3 regions of the Micromonospora sp. NPDC085948 genome follow, and region 3 is predicted to be linked to each of the others. Evidence: riboswitches for the same ligand, from Rfam matches in the RefSeq annotation. Region 3 holds a riboswitch; each other region holds the start of a gene.
The links. A riboswitch is a leader RNA that binds a small molecule or an ion and turns the genes downstream of it on or off. The one in region 3 is predicted to bind S-adenosylmethionine.
Positions count from the first base shown of each region.

Region 1: it holds a riboswitch for S-adenosylmethionine, as region 3 does, so the genes downstream of both, AB0O48_RS07175 (aminotransferase class V-fold PLP-dependent enzyme) here and AB0O48_RS11710 (ABC transporter substrate-binding protein) in region 3, are expected to answer to the same signal.
Region 2: it holds a riboswitch for S-adenosylmethionine, as region 3 does, so the genes downstream of both, thrC (threonine synthase) here and AB0O48_RS11710 (ABC transporter substrate-binding protein) in region 3, are expected to answer to the same signal.

Region 1 covers NZ_JBFBJW010000002.1:307,816-311,068, reverse strand. The annotation lists gene AB0O48_RS07185 (hypothetical protein) at 1-139, shown strand, start outside; gene AB0O48_RS07180 (PrsW family intramembrane metalloprotease) at 165-1,646, opposite strand; SAM riboswitch class IV at 1,670-1,790, shown strand; gene AB0O48_RS07175 (aminotransferase class V-fold PLP-dependent enzyme) at 1,837-3,102, shown strand; gene AB0O48_RS07170 (FUSC family protein) at 3,118-3,253, opposite strand, start outside.
Region 2 covers NZ_JBFBJW010000002.1:286,250-289,502, reverse strand. The annotation lists gene AB0O48_RS07100 (GNAT family N-acetyltransferase) at 1-248, opposite strand, end outside; gene thrC (threonine synthase) at 624-1,910, opposite strand; SAM riboswitch class I at 1,921-2,056, opposite strand; gene AB0O48_RS07090 (DMT family transporter) at 2,200-3,168, opposite strand.
Region 3 covers NZ_JBFBJW010000003.1:451,633-454,885, reverse strand. The annotation lists gene AB0O48_RS11715 (amino acid ABC transporter permease) at 1-235, opposite strand, end outside; gene AB0O48_RS11710 (ABC transporter substrate-binding protein) at 275-1,189, opposite strand; SAM riboswitch class IV at 1,471-1,582, opposite strand; gene AB0O48_RS11705 (amino acid transporter) at 1,669-3,253, opposite strand, start outside.

The sequences.
Region 1 (3,253 bases), on a different contig from region 3:
CTGGGGCAGTGTTGCGTTCCTGATCTACTTCATGGCCTTCCGGCCGGACGGCGCCGCGCAGATCTTCAAGGCCATCGGTGGTGCGCTGATGGCGATGTTCCAGGGCTTCGGTGACTTCCTCACCTCGCTGATGACGTGAGGCCGCCGGCCGGGGGCGCCCGCCGTCAGGGGTGTCCCGTGGGCCACGGCGCCGCCGAGCGCGGGCCGGGCCAACCGGGCGGGGCGTAGCCCACCGGAGGCGGTGGCGCGGGGGCCAGCACCACCGGGATCGGCACCACCGGGTCGTCCGGCGCTTCCACCGGCCGCTGCGTACCGTCCGGGAAGCGCAGGTGGTAGCGGCTGCCGTCCCAGACCCCCGTCGGGGCCTGCGGGTCCCGGCCGACGAAGAACGACCGGTACGCGTTCATCGCGTCCAGCAGCTCCCGCTCCTCCCGCGCGGTCCGTTCCTGGTCGGCGGGCTTGCGGTCCAGGCCGCGCAGCGAGCCGTCGCGCAGCAGGGCCAGTCGGGTGGCGGCGGACTGGTAGCCGCGCATCGCCCGCACCCCGGCGTCGCCGGCCACCCGCCGCGCCCAACTGCGGGCCGCGTGCCGCCGGCCGAGGCTGCTCAGCGCCGCCACCTCGGGTGGGCTCAGCCAACCGGCGCGGACGTAGTCCGGCAGGGTCCGCTCGGTGAGCCGCCCCTCCCAGGCGCGCAACCACACCGCGAAACCCACCATGCCGAAGAAGACCGGCACCATCAGGCCCAGGAAGCCGTACAGCATGATCAACGCCTCGCCGGTGGCCTGGGTAAGCGTGGGCAGCAGGTTCCACGTGCCGTGCAACATCATCGCCAGCAGCAGGCCGGCGATCGGGGCGAGCACCCGGACCCGCCGGTCGGCCGTCCGCGCCGCGATGCCCAGCCCCACACCGGTCATCGAGGTGAAGAGCGGATGGGCGAACCCGAACAGCAGGATCCGCAGGATGAAGATCGAGATGACCTGGTTGACGCCGGTCACCGGACCGTACCGGTCGGCTCCGGACGCGTAGCCCAGCCCACCCAGGTAGAGGATGTTCTCCACCATGGCGAAGCCGACCGCGGACAGCCCGCAGTAGACCAGGCCGTCGGTGATCCCGGACCACTCCCGTCGCCGGAACACCAGCAGCAGGATCGGGCCCAGCGCCTTGGTCAACTCCTCGATGAACGGCGCCACCAGCACGCCGGTGAGCGCGTCGGGCAGCCCCCAGGCGGCGAACCGGTTGGCGGCGAATTCGTTGACCGTGAGCGAGGCGGCGGTGGAGACGAATGCTCCCCAGGCGAAGCAGAAGATCAGATACTTCAACGGCTCCGGTTCGTACCGGTCCAGCCAGAGGAAGCAGGCGACCAGCACCGGCACCGGCAGGATGGCGGCGGCCACCCCGATCAGCAGTGCCTGCGCGCCGAGCGACTGGCCGAGCCTGAAGACCATGAACACCGCGCAGGCGGCGATGAGCAGCACCACCCCGGCCAACGCCAAGAACCGCCGCCAGCCCAGCCGGCGCAGCGGCATCCGGGGCGCTCCGCCGACGGACGGAGCCACGGGCGCGGGCGGCGACGGCAGGGGCGTACCGGGCGGGGTGTCGGCCATGCGGTCAGCGTAGCCATCCGCCGCCGGCTGGTCCGGTCGCATCGGTTGCCGCTATGCTGCCCGCAGGTCACGAGTGCCAGCGTTCAGCCCCGGCTTGCTGGCCGGCAACCCTCGTCGAGTTCGCGGTGGGGTGCCCCGGGTGATGACCGGGCCCAGCCCGATCGGTGTGCTGGGCAAGCGCGGACCCCGTCCCGATGCCGCACCCGGGGTCCCTGACCCCGGAGGTTCCGGCGTGCCCGTCACCCTCGTTCCCTCGCTGCCCACCCTGCCCACCGTCGCGCCCGCGTCGGTGCCGCTGGACGTCCTCGGCGTGCCCGGTGAGATCAACCTGGACTACGCGGCGAGCGCACCCTGCGCGCGGGCCGCCGCCGACGCGGTGGCCGAACTGCTGCCCTGGTACGCCAGCGTGCATCGCGGCGCGGGCGCGCTGTCGCGGCGCTGCACCCTCGCGTACGAGCAGGCCCGGCAGACGATCGGTGACTTCTTCAACGCCCGGGCAGACGATCACGTGATCTTCACCCGCAACACCACTGACGCGCTCAACCTGCTGGCGCGGTCGCTGCCGGCCGGCACCACGGTGGTCACCTTCGCGGGCGAGCACCACGCCAACCTGCTGCCCTGGCCCCGCGGTTCGGTACGGCTGCCGGTGCCGGCCGATCCCGCCGGGGCGGTACGCGACCTCGCCGCCGCCCTCACCGAGCTGCGCCGGGGCAGCAGTCCGGCACTGCCGGTGCTGGTCGCGGTGACGGGTGCGAGCAACGTGACAGGTGAGCGGTGGCCGGTCGCCGAGCTGGCCCGGGTGGCGCACCGGCACGGTGCCCGGATCGTGCTCGATGCCGCACAACTCGCCCCGCACGCCCCGGTCGACCTGTTGGCGCTGGACGCCGACTACCTGGCCGTGTCCGGCCACAAGCTGTACGCGCCGTTCGGTGCGGGCGTGCTGATCGGCCGGGCGGACTGGCTGGACGCCGCCCCGCCGTACCTGGCGGGTGGGGGCGCCACCAGCCACGTCGGCCCGGCCACCCACGACGTGACCTGGGCAACCGGTCCGGCCCGGCACGAGGGTGGCACACCGAACCTGCTCGGCGCGGTCGCGCTGGCGGCCGTGTGCACGGCGCTCGGCGGGGCCGACCGGGATGCGCTGGCCGCCCACGAGCAGGCGCTGCTGACGCGACTGCGGACCGGCATCGAGGCGCTGCCGCACGTGGTGGAGCTGCGCACCTTCGGCCCGAACGCGCCGCGGGTCGGCATCGTCTCGTTCGTGGTCGCCGGCCGGGACTCCGCCGACGTGGCCGCGCGGCTGGCCAGCACGCACCGGATCGGCGTGCGCGACGGGTTGTTCTGTGCCCACCCGCTGGCCCGGCGGCTGCTCGCCGAGGCGGCGGGGCGTACCGGCCGACGGGACCTGCCGCCCACGGCGTTGCGCGCCAGCCTCGGCCTGGGCAGCACCGTCGAGCAGGTGGACCGGCTGCTCGCGGCGCTCGCCGAGTTGGGCTGAGGAGCGCGGCCGCGGTCAGCCGACGGGCGGGGCGGTCGGCGGTTTCGGCGCCTCGCCCGGCTCGGCCGGCTCACCGACCGGCCGCTCCTGCTCCCCGAAGGCGGTGCGGATCCACCGGTTCGCCTCCTCCTGTTCGATCCCGGAGGCCACC
Region 2 (3,253 bases), on a different contig from region 3:
GCGTTGTCGGTGTTGTCGAGGTAGGGCAGGTCCAGTTGGAGGTGACCGGCCGGCACCCCGTCGAGCCGGGCCAGCGCCCAGAGCGACTCGACACCGGGCATCGGCGTGTGGAAGATCGCGTCGAAGCGTCGCCGGCAGAAGGGTGGAAGGTCCGGCAGATCGGCGTCTTTGGCCGCCGCGCCGATCAGGTACGCCTCGTCGACCGCGGCTCGGTCGGTGCCGTCGAACGACGCGATCGTGATGCTCATGGCGCTGAGCGTGCGCCCGGAAAAGCGATCGGGCCAGCGAATTACTCGCTGGCCCGATCGAACGTGGTCGGGAGGGACACTCGCACAACGCCTCCGGCGTTGGGTCGCAAGAACTTCAAAAGTCTTCGGCGAAATGCCCTCCCGCACGGAGCATCTTGCGCCGTCCGGTTCCTGCCGTCAAGTCCGCAGCGGCGGGTTTTCCACACTCACAGCGAAATCTCAGTCACAGAGTGATCCACTCGGATTTCCTGGGAACGGGGTGTCCGGGCCGGACGGACACCGCGCCTTCCAGGAACCCGAGTGGATCAACCCCAACCGACCGACGGCCGCCGGCGAACGGCCACGGGCCGGCCGGCGAGCGGGTGGCGGGGTGGGTCAGCCGAGGAGGCCGGCGTCGCGGGCGGCGCGCAGCGAGGGCTTGATGTGGTGGGTCGGTCCGACCTGGCCGGCCACCGCGTCGACGGTCTTCAGACCTTCGCCGGTGTTGAACACCACGGTCTCCGCGGTCGGGTCGAGCCGACCGGATTCGACGAGCTTGCGGAGCACCGCCACGGTCACCCCGCCCGCGGTCTCGGCGAAGACGCCCGTGGTGCGGGCCAGATCGCGGATGCCGGCGCGGATCTCGTCGTCGTCGGCGTACTCCATCCAGCCGCCGGTGCGGCGGACCGCCTCCAGCGCGTAGACGCCGGCGGCCGGGTCGCCGATGTTGAGCGACTTGGCGATGCCGGTGGGCTTGACCGGGATGATCGTGTCGGTGTCCGCGTGCAGCGCGGTGGCGATCGGGTTGCAACCCGCGGACTGGGCGCCGAAGACCTTCCAGCCGCCGGCCGGCGCCTCGACCAGGCCGATCTCCACCAGCTCGGAGAACGCTTTGTCGATCTTGGTGAGCAGCTCGCCGCTGGCCATCGGGATGACCACCTGCGCCGGGATGCGCCAGCCGAGCTGCTCGGCCACCTCGTAGCCGAGGGTCTTGGAGCCCTCCGCGTAGTACGGCCGGACGTTCACGTTGACGAACGCGGTGTCCTCGAACTCGTCGGTCTCCACCAACTCGCCGCAGAGCCGGTTGACGTCGTCGTACGAGCCGTCGATCGCGACCAACTCGCCGCCGTAGACGGCGGTGGTGATGACCTTGCCCTGCTCCAGGTCACTGGGGATGAAGACCACCGAGGGCACCCCGGCACGGGCGGCGTGCGCGGCCACCGAGTTGGCCAGGTTGCCGGTCGACGCGCAGGCGAACCGGGTGAAGCCGAGCGCCTTCGCGGCGGTGAGGGCCACCGAGACGACCCGGTCCTTGAAGGAGTGGGTCGGGTTGGCGCTGTCGTCCTTGACCCACAGCGGCGCGGTGATGCCCAGCTCGGCGGCGAGGTGCGGGGCCGCCACCAGTGGGGTCAGTCCCGGGTCGAGGGTGACCCGGCTGGCTGGGTCCTGCCCGGCGGGGAGCAGTGCGGCGTAGCGCCAGATGTTCTCCGGGCCGGCCTCGATCTGCTCACGGGTGACGGTGGCCAGGGCGGCGATGTCGTAGTCGACTTCGAGGGGGCCGAAACACTCGTAGCAGGCGTGCTGGGCGACGAGCGGGTAACGGGCCGAGCAGGCCCGACAGACCAGGGCGCGGGCGGGGCTGGCGGAGGTGTCGATGCCGGAGGCGGCGAGCGTCGACGTCATGTCGAGAGTCCTCTCATCTTTCCCCACATCGCACGGTGCGGCGGGGACGGAATTGGCACCTGCCCCGCGGGTCGCTCAGCGGTGAGCGCGCAGGGTGGTTGCCGGGGCGTCGTCGGGCCGTATCCCTCAGCCCCTCTGGATGAGGTATGCAGTTGTGCCGTCGAGTCTAGGCAACTATCTGCGTCGCCTCCACCGCGGATCCCACGCTGTGAGCCGAACAACTCAGCGAGTCACCGGCGGCGGCGCCTCCCGTCCCCAACTGCGGGGCCCGGGGGCGCCGGCAGGTGGGTCAGCGGGCGCTCACCGCGACCGGGTCGACCACGGCGATCTGGTCCGTGGTCGCGGTCGACTGCGGCGGGGACGAGGGCCGGATCCGAGGCCGGGTGGCGAGGTTCGCGGCGACCAGCGCACCGATCGTGATGGCGGCTCCGACCAGCTCGATGGGCTCCGGGCGGTAGCCGCGGGCGATCTGCACCGCGAAGGTGGTGACCGGGACCAGGTTCATGAACAGCGCCGCGTTGGCGGCACCGAGCCGCTGCACACCGGTGTTCCAGGCCAGGACCGCGATGACCGCGCCGACGACCACCGCGTACGCCAACTGTGGGGTGACCGCCGCGAGGTCGGCGGCGGCCGGCGCGTGCTGCCAGCCGACGGCGTCCGCGCCGATGCTCGTGACCAGCATGGCCGCCGTGCCGGCGAGCGCCGTCAGGGTGGTGAAGCGCAGCGGGGACCAGTCGCCGAACCGGCTGGCACCGTGTGTGTAGATGCCCCAGCCGAGGACCGCGCCGATCATCATCAGCCCACCGAGACCGAACTGGCCGAGCCCGGCCAGGCTCCCGCGGGTGATCACCAGGCCGACTCCGAGGAGCGCCACCAGGGAGAGGGCCAGCAAGAGCGGCTTCGGCCGTACGCCGTCGCGCGCCCAGCGGACCAACTGGGTGATCAGCGGGGTGGTGGCCACGAACAGGGCGATCTGCTGCGGGGCGGCGTGTTCGAGCGCCAGGTTGGTGAGCACGTTGAAGCCGGCGAAGCCGACCACGCCGAGCAGCACGATCTCGCCCGTCCGGCCGCCGTGCCGCAGCGCGCCGGAACCTTCGCGGAGCAGCAGGATCGCGACCAGGATGGCGCTGGCGAGCAGGTAGCGGGCGGTGGTGAGGTTGAGCGGGTCGACCCGGGTCAGCGCACTGGCCAGGACCGGGAACATCACGCCCCAACCGAGCACGGCGAGCAGCGGGTAGGCGGCGGCACGGGGTCGCATCGTCAGCTCCAATGTTCGAGTATCGTCGAACCAACGACACCGACCCTAGGGCGTTGTTCGAGAGTTGTCGAACAAGGGTTACACT
Region 3 (3,253 bases):
CCGCGGCCGGAAGTCCTCGGAACACGTCGGTGTAGACCCGCGCCGGCCAGCGCAGCCAACGGCTGCGCGAGATGCCGGCGACGGCCAACAGCAGGCCCAGCACCGAGCCGAGCAGGGCGGCGGAGACCGCCAGGATCAGTGTGTTGGGCAACCCGACGGTCAGCATCTCGGGCAGCGCCTCGCGCATCGCGTCGATGTCGAAGAAGGTCTCCCACAGCGTGCTCAACGGATCCATCGGTCGCCTCTCCTACCGCCCTGCTCGCTCGTCACCGGGTCAGGACGCGGCCGACGCGGACGCCGACGGCACGGCCGACGCGGACGCCGACGGCTTCGACGACGTGCCCGACGCGGTCGGTGCCGACACGGTGCCGCTGCCCGGCGTGAAGTCCGCCGGGATCGGCCGACCGGGGTAGTACTGCGCCTGCAACCTGCTCCAGGTGCCGTCCGCGATGACCTCGTCGAGGCCCTTGTTCAGCGCCTCGCGCAGCTTGTCGCTGCCCTTGGCCACGGCGTACGCGGTCGGCGCCGGGCTGAGCTGCTTGGCCGCCACGGTGATCTTGCCGGTGCTGTCGGCGGCCGACTTCTCGCCGATTTCGGCCGGAGCGATCCACGCGTCGGCGGTGCCGGCCTTGAGCTGGTTGATCGCACCGTTGTAGTCCGGCACCCGGACCGGGTCGAGCTGCTGACCGGTGGCGTAGTCGTCCTGCACAGTGCCCTGCACCACCACGACCCGCTTGCCGGCGAGCTGGTCGAAGCCGGTGATCGGCGAGCCGGCCGGCACGTCCAGGCCGAAGTAGCCGAAGTCGTAGCCGTTGCCGAAGTCGACGGTCTTCTTGCGCGCCTCGGTGATGGTGATCGAGGAGCTGCCCACGTCGAACTTGTGGTTGTTGACCTGGGACAGCAGCGCGGAGAAGTCGGTGCCGACGAACTCGACAGTGAGGCCGAGCCTGCCGGCCACGGCGGTCAGCAGGTCGTTGTCGAAGCCGGTGAACCTGCCGTCCTTGAGGTACACGTTCGGCGGGGCGTCGGTCAGCGTGCCGGCCCGCAGCACGCCCGGCTGCGCCAGGCCGTACGGGTTGGCGGTGGCGTCGGACGAGGTGTCGTCGCCGCAGGCGGTGAGAGCGGTGGCGGCCAGGATCGTGGCCGCGCCCAGGGCTGCGGCACGGGTCAGGGCAGGAAGGATTCGCACGGGTGTCTCCGAAAGGGGTCATGTCTCGGCGGGCACGGACGTGTGCCGCCGACGGTGCGCCCGATGGGCGTACCGCTGGAAAGGCTCGGAAAAAGAGAGGTGTGCTAGTTAGTGCCGAGGGCCGCGTCGACACGCGGCGCTGCACATTCGCATCATGTCCACGTGCCGCCGCCGGGTCAGTGCCGGCGTGGGCTGACCGGCGCGGAGTTGCGCGACATCGGTCGGTGGGGCGGTGCTGAGGATGCGCATGGGTCTCCCGGGTCTGTGCTGACCTGGGTGCCAGGCCACGCTTGCACCGACGTCGTGCCGGTGCCTGGTCTTCACCCGGGGCACCCCACCGCGGAGGAGGGTTGCCGGCCAGCGAGCCGGGGCTTCGCGCTGGCACTCATGACCTGCAGCGAGGCTAGCAGCACGCACGGGTGGATCGTCCAGTCGTTATGACCACGCTCACCGTGCGCGGAGGATGCTCGGCCCGCAGGTCAGCCGGCGTGCACGTGCGGCCGGCGACACGGGTCGGGTTCCTGGCGGCGCAGGATCTCCCGGGTGACCGAGGCGATCGCGCCCTGCCCGAACGCCAGGTAGCGCAGGAAGTTGCGGGCCGGGCCGCCCTCGCTCCACTCGAAGTAGATGTGCGGTCGCCGCCCCGTGCGGTCGCGGATCTCCAGCAGCAGGACGGCGAGCGCGTTGGGCACCGAGGAGCTGGTCAGACTGAGCACCGCGAAGCTGTCGTCGGCCAGGCCGCCGCGTACCAGCAACTCGGTCTGGAAGTCCGACGGGTCGGTGACGTGCACCTCGACGAAGATCACGTCGCTGTCGTCGGGGAAGTCGTTGTCCGCCATCGTCTGTGCCAACTTCGCGCGGTACTCGGCCTCGTCGTGCCGGTCGGGCTCGTGGGCGACGAGCCGGATTCGCCGTCCGGCGCGTTCGTCGATCATCCGGGTGGCGACCGGATCCAGCTCGATCCGGTCCACCCGCAGCTCGTAGGCCCGAGACACCCGGGACAGCACCGAGACCACGATGATCCCGCCGATGAAACAGGCCGCGATCTTGACGCCGTCGGGGCGTTCCACCACGTTCGCCAGGGTGGTGTAGACGAAAACCACCGCGATGACGCCGAACGCGACGGTGCGACCGCGCTGACGCCGCCGGGCCGCCGCGAGCGTCACCGCCGTCGCCGCGGACGTGATCAACACCAGCACACCTGTTGCGTACGCGCCGCCCTGCGCGTCCACGCTGGCATCGAAGACGACCGTGATCAGGAAGGCCACCGTGGTGAAGACCAGCACGAGCGGCCGGACGGCCCGCGCCCAGGCCGGTGCCATGCCGTAGCGGGGCAGGTAACGGGGGACGAGGTTGAGCAGTCCGGCCATCGCCGACGCCCCCGCGAACCACAGGATCCCGATGGTGGACAGGTCGTAGACGGTGCCGAACACCTCCCCGAGGTGCTGGTGCGCCAGGTAGGCCAGCGCCCGGCCGTTCGCCGGCCCGCCCGGCCGGAAGTCCTCCGCCGGGATCAGGATGGTGGTCGTCACGCTGCTGGTGATCAGGAAGACACTCATGATCACCGCGGCGGTGGTGAGCAGCCGGCGCGCGCCGCGGATCCGGCCCAACGGTCGATCCTCGGAGTCCTGTGGGTCGCCCCGTACGCTCGGCATCACGGCCACCCCGGTCTCGAAGCCGGACAGGCCCAACGCCAGTTTCGGAAAGACCAGCAGCGACAACCCGACCACCAGCCAGGGATCGCCGTGCCCGGTGGTCAGCATGGTCGTCCAGTCCCCGACGGCGCTCGGGTGCGTCACCACCCGCCACAGCGCGTCGACCACCACCACCGCGTTCAGCGCCAGGTAGGCCGCCACCAGCACGACGGCGATGCCGATGGCCTCGGTGAATCCCTTGAGGAACACCGCGCCCAACAGGGCCACCAGCAGCAGCGTGACAAGTACCTCGTGCCCCTTGAACCCGTCCGGCCAGAACGGGTTCTCGTCGATGTGCGCGGTCGCGTCGGCGGCCGACAGGGTGATGGTGATGATGAAGTCGGTGGCCGCGAAACCGAGCAGCACCAGC